One region of the Neobacillus sp. B4I6 genome, then DNA from elsewhere that is predicted to be linked to it. Evidence: predicted binding sites of a transcription regulator. Region 1 holds the regulator's gene; each other region holds the start of a gene.
The links. Region 1 encodes LexA, which represses DNA repair genes until DNA is damaged. Its sites were predicted from a motif close to CGAACATATGTTCG; they were not measured.
Positions count from the first base shown of each region.

Region 2: QF028_RS16475 (YolD-like family protein) is a predicted target of LexA. The motif match lies at 1,516-1,529, and genes of this name have one in related genera.
Region 3: QF028_RS05195 (DNA polymerase thumb domain-containing protein) is a predicted target of LexA. The motif match lies at 1,258-1,271, and genes of this name have one in related genera.
Region 4: QF028_RS01845 (YolD-like family protein) is a predicted target of LexA. The motif match lies at 1,769-1,782, and genes of this name have one in related genera.

Region 1 is NZ_JBNPWB010000002.1:3,065,070-3,068,280, forward strand. It holds gene QF028_RS17215 (YneB family resolvase-like protein) at 1-547, opposite strand, end outside; gene yneA (cell division suppressor protein YneA) at 560-883, opposite strand; gene lexA (transcriptional repressor LexA) at 1,041-1,664, shown strand; gene QF028_RS17230 (hypothetical protein) at 2,215-2,469, opposite strand; gene QF028_RS17235 (hypothetical protein) at 2,620-2,766, shown strand; gene glnA (type I glutamate--ammonia ligase) at 2,824-3,211, opposite strand, start outside.
Region 2 is NZ_JBNPWB010000002.1:2,919,316-2,922,526, reverse strand. It holds gene QF028_RS16485 (DUF2798 domain-containing protein) at 28-288, shown strand; gene menB (1,4-dihydroxy-2-naphthoyl-CoA synthase) at 478-1,296, shown strand; gene QF028_RS16475 (YolD-like family protein) at 1,561-1,899, shown strand; gene QF028_RS16470 (hypothetical protein) at 2,380-3,211, shown strand, end outside.
Region 3 is NZ_JBNPWB010000002.1:672,640-675,850, reverse strand. It holds gene QF028_RS05195 (DNA polymerase thumb domain-containing protein) at 1-1,194, opposite strand, end outside; gene QF028_RS05190 (YqzH family protein) at 1,353-1,544, shown strand; gene QF028_RS05185 (SDR family NAD(P)-dependent oxidoreductase) at 1,770-2,567, opposite strand; gene QF028_RS05180 (MBL fold metallo-hydrolase) at 2,601-3,211, opposite strand, start outside.
Region 4 is NZ_JBNPWB010000001.1:358,981-362,191, forward strand. It holds gene QF028_RS01835 (hypothetical protein) at 276-572, opposite strand; gene QF028_RS01840 (HNH endonuclease) at 756-1,682, shown strand; gene QF028_RS01845 (YolD-like family protein) at 1,815-2,153, shown strand; gene QF028_RS01850 (HNH endonuclease domain-containing protein) at 2,769-3,211, shown strand, end outside.

The DNA of each region.
Region 1 (3,211 bases):
AAATTAATCCATTTTTTCTTAACCGGACAATTTCTTCAATCGGAACTTCAATTTTCTCACGACCGGAGGCTTCTCCAAGATTTTTTAAGTTTTTTTCAGGTTTATAACCATTCTGAACTGCTCGCTTCATTCCACGTTTGATTTTTGCATTATGTAGTTTACGTTGGTACTCTTCAACCATACTTACGATGTTCAAAACCATGGAATCCGATTCTGAAAGCTGTAATTCTCCACTATGGGAGATACTATAAAGTTTAATATTTTCTTTTAAAATGCAATGCAAGAGTGCAATTTTGGCATTCCCCCTACCGAGTCGTGTTTCATCCTGAATTAAGAGGGCTTGTACCTGCTTATCTCTAATTAGTTCTAATAATTGAAATATCCCCTCACGATTGAAATCATAACCACTAGCCTTTTCTTTAATTACCCTATCAATCTCAAAGTGATAGGTGTTAGCTAGTTGCGTTAATTCCTCTTCCTGGCGCTTTAACGAAGATTCTTGTGTTTCCTTATTTGTGCTGACACGGCAGTATATAATTGCTTTCATAAAAGTTCCTTTCTATTCACCAACGGCGCTAGCAAATTCATTTGTAGATGAGACTTCTTTACTCACCGGAATGATAATTTCTTCACCTGGAAAAATTTGATCATCATCTAATTCATTATGCTTTTTTATCCAAGCAACAAATTCCTTGTTTGATAATGAATGTTGACCCGAAAATTGATCAGAGATTTCCCATAGTGAATCTCCTTCAGTGATTGTAACCTTTAAATAATCATCTTGCGCGTTCGAATGATGTTGGAATGATAATATGATTGAAAGTGAACAACTTAAAATAATAAGAGTAATAGCATAGGAGTATTTGTTCCATAATTTTTTCATAAATAACACCTCTTTAAGAATGTATGTTCGTTTTATTATTTTTATTATAAATCGAACGTTTGTTTGTTGTCAACTGTATTTTCGAACTTATGTTTGTATAAAAAATACGAACATGTTATAATAAAGACAACATTAACCAGGCGAGGTGGATTTTATCATGGCTAAAATATCAAAGAGGCAGCAAGATATCTTAGACTTCATTAAAAGTGAGGTTAAGAGTAAAGGATATCCCCCTTCAGTAAGGGAAATTGGAGAAGCGGTTGGACTCGCATCCAGTTCTACTGTTCACGGACATCTAGCAAGATTGGAAAGCAAAGGACTTATTAGACGGGATCCCACAAAACCAAGAGCAATTGAAATATTAGAAGCAGATGTTGCTGCACATATACCAAGAAATACAGTTGTCAATGTTCCAGTGGTTGGGAAAGTAACGGCAGGACTCCCGATTACAGCGATTGAAAATGTGGAAGAGTATTTTCCGCTTCCAGAAAGTCTTGCACCTGCAGATGAACAAGTTTTCATGTTAGAAATCATGGGTGAGAGTATGATAGAAGCTGGGATCCTAGACGGGGATTATGTAATTGTGAAACAGCAGCCAACTGCTAATAACGGGGATATTGTTGTAGCAATGACCGAGGAAGATGAAGCCACCTGTAAAAGATTTTTCAAGGAAAAAGATTACATACGCCTGCAGCCGGAAAATTCTACAATGGACCCTATTATCTTAAGGAATGTTTCGATTTTAGGTAAAGTCATTGGGGTTTACCGACATATTCATTAAGTTTAAGAGAGTTGGCATACACGTGCCGGCTCTTTTTTTGTTGTGGCTAATCAACCTCAAGCTGAAGCAATTACAGAATCCGGGATAGAGTGGGGCTACGTGACCGTTGTAGAAGAATTCCTACGAGGTGGGGCACGTAGAGGCGAACTACGTGACCTTTCCGCAAGAATTCCTACGAGGTGGGGCACGTAGAGGCGGACTACGTGACCTTTTCGGAAGAACTTCTACGAGTTGGAGCACGTAGAGCCGAACTACGTGACCTTTCCGCAAGAATTCCTACGAGGTGGGGCACGTAGAGACAGCCTACGTGACCTTTCCGGAAGAATTCCTACGAGGTGGGCACGTAGAGGCGGACTACGTGACCTTTCCGGAAGAATTCCTACGAGGTGGGGCACCTAGAGGCGAACTACGTGACCTTTCCAGAAGAATTCCTACGTGACGTTCCAGAAGAATAATAGTGAGGTCTGTCTCGTACTGTTGTCTCTATGCCAGAAGAGCTGCATTAATACTCAAAATAAAAAGGAGCAGCCATAAGCCACTCCTTTAATGCCTATTTCGCTATTCTTGCTTGTATTTCAGATAGTTTTACCTTAAAAAGCACTTTATATACTTTCGTGTCCCCTTCATTAAAACTGGAATGTGTAACATACGTTCCTTTCAAGGTCTTGCGCTGTTCATCAAATAGGAAACATTCCTGACCTTTTGTTCCTGATTCTATCAAACTTAAAATAAGATCAGGCTTCTTATACGTCTTTTCTCGTAGTATTTCTTGGGTTAGAGCATTACAAATTTGCAGTTTATACAATTTAGAGCACCTCCCAAATGTTTACAACTTAAGCATATATTATTTAGGATTAAGTAAACCGTAAAAATTGTGAATTTTTAAAGAACATCAAGCACCTCTTTTTCTATTCTATTCCTATTAATTTTATTTAGAATGATCTAGGATGCCTAATTGGAAAAAGAGCCATTGAAGTTATTGACGTTCGAAGTCGTTGAGAAGGAGCAATTTGGGTCGACAATCAGGCTTATTGGCTACCGTAATTGTTTAATGGAAAAACCGGGTAGCCAATGGATGGCATTTTTCACTGAGAGAATCTAAGAAAAGAAGCGCGACATAGAAAAACCCTGACGCCAGGCGCCAGGGCTTTAGATAATATTAATACATGCTCATATATTGATCGCGTTCCCATTGGTGAACGACTGTGCGGAACATATCCCATTCGATTTCTTTAGCTTCAAGGAAGTGTTCCATAATGTGCTCGCCAAGACCAGACACAATCACTTCATCAGCTTTCAGTTGATCTAATGCTTGAGCTAATGTTGCTGGAAGATCGATGATTCCTTCTTCGATTCTTTCTTCTTTGCTCATTACATAGATGTTTCTGTCAACTGGTGCCGGCGGAGTTAATTTATTTTTAATTCCGTCTAAGCCAGCTTTAAGAAGTACAGCCATTGCAAGGTATGGATTAGCAGATGGGTCTACACTTCTTACTTCAACACGTGTACTTAATCCACGAGAAGCAGGAATACGAATTAATGGTGAA
Region 2 (3,211 bases), 150 kb from region 1:
GAAAGAGTATAGACTTTGGGGTAAGTTATGAAAATTAATATAAAATATAAACAAGCTATTTTTGCTTTATTAATGTCTTTTAGTATAAGTTTATGTATTTCATTTATTTTGGTATCTATAAACTTTGGATATAGTAGTCTTTTTTTACCTTTATGGCTAAAAATATGGGGGCAAGCATTTATTTGTGCTTTCTTTGGAGCTTACTTTTTCCCAAGAGTAATACAAAAAATTATGGTGAAAATTGTTTTTATAGAAAAACCTCCAAAAAGTACAAAACCGTTGCTTTAACTTGATTATAAAATTTATATAGTAAATAAAGGTAAAGGGGGCATTCCTTTAAGTTTGCAGTTTTCTTATTAGCAGTTACTTTTAAGATTAGAAATATTGTAGGATTCGCACTTTCATTTGAAATAATGTGAAATTTTTAGTGCGATTTATATGTGAAATTATTTACATAATTACTGGGAGGGATTTCTTATGTCAGTGAATTGGGTATCTGAAAGACAATACCAAGATATTATTTATCAGACATATAAGGGTATAGCAAAAATTTCAATTAATCGTCCACAGGTACATAATGCATTTACACCAAAAACTGTAATGGAATTAATTGATGCATTTTCCTATGCACGTGATGATGCAAATATTGGTGTTATCATTTTAACAGGAGAGGGAGAAAAAGCATTTTGTTCAGGCGGTGACCAAAAAGTCCGTGGACACGGAGGATATGTAGGGGAGGATAAAATTCCTCGCTTAAATGTATTAGATTTACAGCGTTTAATTCGCTTTATACCAAAACCGGTTATTGCAATGGTTGCTGGTTATGCAATTGGCGGCGGTCACGTACTTCAAGTTATATGTGACTTAACAATTGCTGCTGATAATGCCATTTTCGGTCAAACAGGACCGAAAGTAGGTAGTTTTGATGGAGGGTATGGTGCAAACTATTTAGCACGGATCGTTGGACATAAAAAAGCACGTGAAATCTGGTACTTATGCCGTCAATATAATGCACAAGAAGCTCTTGAAATGGGACTTGTCAATACAGTAGTACCGTTAGAACAATTAGAAGAAGAAACGATTAAATGGTGTGAGGAACTGTTAGAAAAAAGCCCGACAGCTCTTCGCTTCTTAAAAGCAGCTTTTAATGCTGATACAGACGGACTAGCAGGTATACAACAACTTGCTGGTGACGCTACACTTCTCTTCTACACAACGGATGAAGCAAAAGAGGGACGGGATGCATTCAAAGAAAAACGTAACCCAGACTTTAAGCAGTTTCCACGTTTCCCTTAAGGTTTCAAAAAATACTTAATGTAAAATCATTGGGTGTTTATTGTTTTACTTTGAAAAGTACATTATATCGTGATGGATAATCATATAATTATTTTCAGATGCCCTAACATCGAATAGTGTTTTAGTTTGTGAAAGATTCTACTTAAACTATAGGGTGCTTTAATTGAAGATGGAATCTAAAGACCGCTGTAAAGGTGGTCTTTAAATTTATTTACATATAGAACATTAGTTCGTATATAATGGTATCAAAGGAGATGATTCATAATGACAATACGTGACCGTGGTAAAATGAAATGGCAGTCGGCTTCTTTCATACCGCTAGCATTCGAAATGACCAGCGAAATGTTTAAGGATCAAGCTCGGACTGCTAAGCCAATATTAGACGAACATCAGACGGAAGAATTTGACCTGCGTATAGCATATGCCACAGAATACAACCATGCGGTAAAGCTTACCGTATGGGATGAGGGGTTTACTCACGACATTACAGGCCGTGTTCATTACTTCGATCCTATTACACATGAGCTGCGGATTGAGGTGAAGCCTGAACAATTTGAGCGGGTGACATACGATATTGTTGTCGGAGTCAAGGTTTTGAATTAAACGAACATCAAACATTGAGTCAGCCTTATATGGGTTGGCAATTTTTTTTATTAAGGACAGGTCGGTGTATTCACGTTCTAATTCTCGCCTTATTAAAGAAAAGCGGCAGGAGGGTTTAATTCCTATGCCGCTTTATTTGCTTACATCTTAATTCGAATTATGACCATATGGGCACTGTTCCAGGTTTTCGCTTGTAAAGCGTCTCGCGTGCAACCGTTGTTACAGGTATGTACAGATTTATATTTACGTGTTAGTCTTAATTAGGTAATTTCTTCCTTCTGAGTGATGGAAGAGGGAAGAGTCTCAAGGAGCGAATACTGGAAACGGCTGACGGAGCTCTGATCGTTCTGGATATGTGCTAGAAGCTTCACATTCCCACCGTCAGGCGATTTTGTGTTGCTTTCAAACCGCCCGAGATACCCCGTTTCCCGTAGCCCGTCTTTACTCTCAATTGTTGTTTATTATTTCTGGAGGTATTTTATGAGAAGAAGGTATTTAAGGGGTTCTGCTAATTCAAAAAAAGAAGATGCACCAAAATCCATTATATCAGATGCAACACTCGTCTTAGCATGTATTACAGGATTCGGTTATTGGGTCGCCTTCTCTTATGAAAAGGGGTATAAATCATATTACGAACTAAATGAGATATTTATTACTGACATTGGTATTAAGGAAATATTAATTTCTATAACTGCTATTTCCACATTACTTCTAGTTATCCAACAGGCTACTTATATTTATAAGCAATTAACACCCAATAAAAGCGTAAATCCCATCGTTTCCGCTTTTAGATATAAATTTGTACCAATTGCATTCCTGCTTTTTATTGCAGCTCTTATTATTCCAGGCAGTGTACATAATTTAATTTACTTAGTTATTGCATGGATTCTCATTGCAATTTGGCTTTTTTTATTTATCCCTTATGTTTACCATTGGAAAGTAAAAGGCTATAAAAATAAGATGGCACTCTCAGTTTCTAAAATAGATACTACTCCCTTAATTGAGAGGACAAAAAATATTTATAATATGAACAAACCTGCCTTTATTTTGTTAATAATTCTACTTGTTTTTTTATCATCAAATATTGCAAGTTTATATGGGGTTCGCCAAGCAAGTAACGAAGAAAATTACTTGGTTATACATCAGCATAATCATGATTACGCTGTACTTGATAATAATGATGGGAATTATATTCTCGCTCCACTAAATATTAAAAAAGCGATAATAAAGCCCAATTTTTTGATTATAGAAGGGAAATCAAATTTTACCAAACCTATTATTTTCAAATCAATGTATTTTAAAGATGGTTTAA
Region 3 (3,211 bases), 2.4 Mb from region 1:
CGCACGCAACAAGGAACCTGAACCAAAGCGTCTGCGAACCGTATCCACCACATAGCCGAGCTCTCGCCTCTTATAGGCACCCATGTCGAACAGATCAAGCTGCAGCTCACGGTCATCAACAATATTGCTGATGGCAATCGAGATCTGCCGTACCGTCTTTCCAGTGTAATGCTCATGAAATAATTCCAGACACACACGGTACAGTTCCATCGTCACATTCGTTGGCTGGCCGATGCTTCTAGAGCGATGAAAACCGCCGCCAAATTCATCCTGGCTGTAGCCGACTCCGAGACTTATCGTTCTCCCTGCTTTTCGATGCGTCCTTGCCCGCCTTGCTACTTCCTCACACATTTCTAAAATGACCGTCTTAATTTCCGCTTCCTCTTTATAGTCCCTTAACAGAATTTGACTTTTTCCAAAGCTGATTTGTCCTTGGATAAGCGGTGCACCCAAATCAGAAAGGTCAACTCCCCAGGCATGATGATAAAGCTGGTTTCCCATGATACCAAATTTCTTTTCTAGCTTTTCTAAATCATAACGGGCTAGCTGACCGACAGTGAAAATCCCCATCCCATTTAATGTTTTTTCGACACGTCTGCCGATCCCCCACATTTCCCTGAGCGGTGACACATTCCAAAGCTTTGTCTGAACATCTTCATATGTCCACTCGGCCACTCCGCTTTTCTTGGCATCAAGATCAAGACATAGCTTTGCCAGTAACATGTTAGGGCCAATTCCAACGGCACACGGCAATTGAAACTCCCGCTCAATATCATCCTTTATTTTTTTGGCAATCGTGTGGGCATCCCCCCACAAATGAATGGCACCATCCACTTTAATAAAACTTTCATCGACGCTATAGACATGAATCGCTTCTTTTGGAACATAGCGGTTAAAGACACGAGAAATTTCGGTAGCAATCCGCAAATACGTTGCCATTTTTGGCTCAACAATTTGAATCCTGGGGTCTTGTGGAATCTCAAACATCCGGGAACCCGTTTTGATGCCAAATTCTTTTTTCATACGCGGCGAAGCAGCAAGGACAATACTTCCCTGCCGCTCTTTTTGACCAACCACCGCTAAATAACACTCCATAGGGTCAAGGCCCCACATAACAGCTGAACAGCTGGCATAAAAGCTCTTCATGTCCACACATAAAATTTTATTTTGCGGCAGTGCGCTGTAGTCCACCATGGCATTCCCTCACAATCAGAATATCGAACATTCGTTCCTTTTTATTATATTCATTATCATAAGCGAATATGCGTTCGTATTCAATGGAAATTTTTGAACACCGTTCTTTTATGGAAGTCGAGGAAAACATAGTATAATGGATAGTGAGGTGCATGTTTATGGATAAAAAATTGGTGGCAAAGATGATCAAAAATTGTTTTAAACAGTATTATGAAACGGGGACAATGCCTATTGGAGACAACGATTTGGAGAAGCTAAGCAAACAGATCCTTCAAACGAAAGCAGAGGAACCAACTGCAGATTTATACGAGATTGTGAATGATACGGTATATGAGTATTTAGCAGAGTGAAAAGAAAAGCGTAAGCGCCCTGTTCAGAGGCGTATGGCCTGGAGCGCTCCAACTGAGATAAAGGAAACACGAAGAGCCGAAGGCGCATTCGTGCTTGACTTATCGTAGGGCGGAGAGCGAAGGACACTAGCCGCTAGGGTGCTGGAGCTGGACAATTTTCAAAGTCGAAACAGGATGACAGCAAAACAAAAAGCCTCTAAAAATGAGGCCTAATTTACTTATAAACTATTTCCGATTAAAAGCACGTCTGCCAATCCGCTCAAACAGCCGTGGGAAGAGCACGTACACAACGCTCCCCATGTTCATCCAGCGCGGTAAATTAATCTCCCTTGTTTTCGACAGCATGCTGTCAACGACCTTCTGAGCGACGTACTCGGGCTTGAGCATAAATCTCTGCACATTTTTAACATACGTGCCTTTTTCATCGGCTATATTAAAAAAATTAGTGGCAATTGGCCCAGGGTTCACTGAAGTCACTTGTACATTATAATCGGAAAGCTCCATCCGCAGTGAGTTTGTGTATCCAAGTACGGCATGCTTTGAAGCAGAATAGACACTTGATTTGGGCGTGGCAATCTTACCAGCCTGCGAAGCAATATTGATAATATGACCAAAACGCCGTTCCCGCATTTTCGGCAGCACCATGCTTGTGCAGGCCATAAGCCCGACGACATTGACATCAAACATTCCCTTGATTTCGTCCAATGTCGCCAAATGAGCTTCACGGAAAATTCCAAAGCCGGCATTATTGACAAGGATATCAATCTCTCCGATTTTATCGAAAATCCGTTGAAAAACCTCCTGCACCTGAGCTGTATCCGAGACATCCAGCTTGAAAACATCCACTTTTACTTGATACTTTTGCTGTAGTTCCGTTTGCAGCTGCTCGAGTTTACCAATGCTTCTTGCAAGCAGAACAAGATTGGCACCGCTTGCCGCACATAGCTTGGCGATTTCCGCTCCGATTCCTCCGGAGGCACCCGTAATCACGATATTTTTACCTTTTAAATGTTCCCTAACCATTTCTACACCTCATCTGAGTTGACCCAATGCATATTACTTAGCTTGATAAAGCACGGGCTTAGTATTCTTACTAATAATCTCCCCGATAGATGATAAATAGTCAAGTTGTGCGACGGTTTCCGAAAGGGTCAGCATCAGTTCGCGCTGATAAACAGATGGAAACAGGCGTTTACAGATTTCAAAAACGGTGAGCTGTTCTTCTTTTAACCAGCTATGAACCGTCATTGCCCGCTCGTGTTGGCGTATCAATCGTTTTTCAATCAACTCTGCTAACTGGTAGACTTCCTCGCCGTGACCAGTGTAGACACATTGAACCGGATACAATAGCAGCTTCTTCATGGAGTCATTATGTTGCAGCAGTGGCTTCGCTCTTTTTGTTTCACCTGGGGCAGGCGGCTCGAGCAATGGATTTGGCGAAATGTGCGCTAAGATTAAATCTCCACCAATCAAAATTCCATCCTTTTCCCGGAAAAGCGCAATTTGACTTTGGGCATGACCCGGTGTTTCAATGACCTGCCACTCACTTAGCCCAGGAGGTCTCATTCCCTCAGCAAGATGTCCAGTTAGTGATCGGTTACATGAATATTTCAATGTTTTTCTTAACTTAGAAAGTAACGAAAAATATTCCTCGGGCAGCCCGAATT
Region 4 (3,211 bases), on a different contig from region 1:
CACTGGTCGATTACAGCGCGTTGGTCCGATAACGCAAGAGTTGCGGGTTGAGGTCAAAGCCTGGCGAATTTGAAAGAGTGGCTTTCGATATTATTTTCGGGGTGAAAGTCGTGAATTAGGCGACATAGCGTCAGCCTTATGTGGGTTGGCGCTTTTTCTTATTAACTATAGCGTACTTTAATAGAACAAATTTCAGACCACATGAAGTGGTGTTTTTAGAACATAGAAAAAGCAAAGAGTAACCTCTTTGCCTAGAAAGGAATTAAATTATTAAGTCAGTATAGTCTCTCTTTTTTAGGCTTCATTCTTGCGAAATAGCCAGACTTCAACATTTTATGGAGTTCGTCACATGCTTTCCCTTTTAATACTGATTTTGCATAAGCTAGGTCAAGATTCATTCCTTTTGCATTTGCCCTCTTAACAACTTCTGTAATGCTGTTCGTGTAAGCATACTCCTTGATAATCCATTTTTCCAAGGTATCTGATTGATATTCCTCCACCAAAGTTATGTACTGTTGCAGCCTTCTTATTTCTGCTTCCGCTCTTGGAACAGTAATTAGTTTTGTAGCCATAAATTCACCTACCTTATTAGTGAATTTTCGACTAGTTTCTAATTATTCCTTTCGACAAATTTATGAACAAATATCAGCTTCTAATTAATTTTCTCGAAAATTTCCATCATGTATAATAATGAAGTAAATCTTTTCATGATTATTGTGCTAAGTTTGAATCAATAGGGACTGGAGTTAATTCAAATGAACTATTTTCTTGTTTTCCAAAATAAAAGTTATAAAGAAGAACGAACAGGTGGGTATTTATGGGCACCTCAAAAAAATGAGAACGGTCAAACTTTTCATCATTGGACTGATATGAAAATCATTCAAAAAACCAATATTATTTTTAATAGTTACAATGGGAAATTAGTTTCTGTTTTAATTGCAAAAGAGAATTGTAAAGAGCATGAAAGGCCGACTGGATTAAACCAATTAGATCTTTGGGAAAAAGATGGTTGGATAGTAAATGCCGAATACATTGATTTAGAGGAACCTATTACTTATAAGGATTACATGGAGGATATTTTAAGGCTCCAAGATAAAAAATATGCACCGTTTAATAAATCGGGACGGGGGAATACAGGTTATCTTTTTCGAGTGTCTACAGAACTGGCAAACTTTTTGTTTGAAATAATTGAAAGAACAAATGGCATTTCAAGGGAGAGGTTCCGAATTGAAAACAATATTCCAGAAGAAATCATAAACCAAATCGAAAATGATTTAGATTCGGTTACTACTCTAGATAAAACAGAAAGAGAAACGATTATTAAGTCCAGAATTGGCCAATCTGCTTTTAAAAAGGCTCTTTTAGCAATTGAAAAGAAATGTAGAATCTGCGGTGTAACGGATGAGAGGTTCCTAGTTGCAAGTCATATCAAGCCGTGGAGTGAATCAAATAATCAAGAGAGGCTGGACGTCAATAATGGATTGTTATTATGTCCAAACCATGATGCGTTATTTGACAAGGGATATATTAGTTTTGATGAAACAGGAAATGTTATGATTAAGGACAGTTTAGATGAGACAACGAAAATTCTTCTTAATATAAATGAAACAATGCGAATTAAAATGACTGAGCGGCAGCGAAATTATATGAAGTGGCATAGAGAGCGATGTTTGAAAAATTAGTGTGATTTGCGGAACCCACATTTTTACGGGCGGCTATACAATAGTTAAGACCGTAGAAAAAGTCGTCAAATATTTTATTTACATGCGGAACGTTTGTTCGTTTATAATAGAATCAAAGGAGATGATTCATTAATGACAATACGAGACCGTGGTAAAATGAAATGGCAGTCGGCTTCTTTCATACCGCTAGCATTCGAAATGACCAGCGAAATGTTCAAGGATCAATCTCGGACGGCTAAGCCAATATTAGACGAAAATCAAACGGAAGAGTTCGACCTGCGTATTGCATACTCAACAGAATACAATCATGAGGTAAAGCTAACCGTATGGGATGACGGATTTACTCACGACATTACTGGTCGTGTTCATTACGTCGATCCGATTACTCATGAGCTGCGGATTGAGGTGAAGCCTGGCGAATTTAAACGGGTGGCATTCGATAGTGTTGTCGCAGTCAAGGTTTTGAATTAAGCAGACACCATACATTAAGTCAACCTAATATGGGTTGGCATTTTTTTATTAAGGGCAAGTCGGCGTATTCCCGTTCTAATTTCCGCCTTATTAAAGAAAAGCGGCAGGACGGATAAAGTCCTTTGCCGCTTTCATTTTTTTTTGCGTCTTAATTCGAATTAAGACCATGGGCACGTGTTCCAAGTTTTTGCTTGTAAAGCGTCTCGCGAGCAATGGCCACCTTCTGAGTGATGGAGGAGGTAAGCTGAAAGCATCTTATGCCAATAACTGTGGGCATCCCTGTGGGTAACCATTTTCCTTAATTCGTCGTGTGTAAGGAAGAAATCCATGTACCCTGGAAAATGGCCGACATAGCCTTTGGGAAGGAGTTGGATGACTTCCTCCGGGGTACCATGGAAGTTCTGAATCCAATTGATCGCACCACCGCTTCATTCGATGACAACCGATCCGCAAGGTCTTTGCTGGAATTATGGAGTTTATGACAATGGCTGAACTAAAGAGCTACACTGTAAGTAGCATATCAGAGGCTGTTAAATTTATTTTTATTGATCCAATTAAGTGCCATGTGAAATTGATATAATAAATTTAACTAGAATAACGGGGAATGGTTTAACAATGGACATTTACATTAAACAGTGGAACGACCTTATATTGAATTGTAGCTTTGATAATACATATAAAATGGCATGGTCCAAGGCATTAGTTGAATTAACCGTTAATACTAACGAACCTATAGAAGATATTGTTATATTTGATTTTAACGATATTGCAAAGCTTTGTTTAAAGTATTATTGGAATCAAACAATTTACTTTGATTTAATACAAAGTCCGAACATAAAGAAACCTCCTGAAATCATTTCTTCTACTAAGGATTTAATAACGTTATTTTTTAATAAAAAGCAATCTGTTCAACCAATAAGATTTGAAAAGATAGACTTTACCACGAGTGGATTAGCACGTGAATATGAATTAGCGCTAAAAAACATTGTTAGAACACTAAAGCAAGATGTCTGTTGGCGTTTTAAAAACCTTAACAGTGAAACATACGAAATATATGA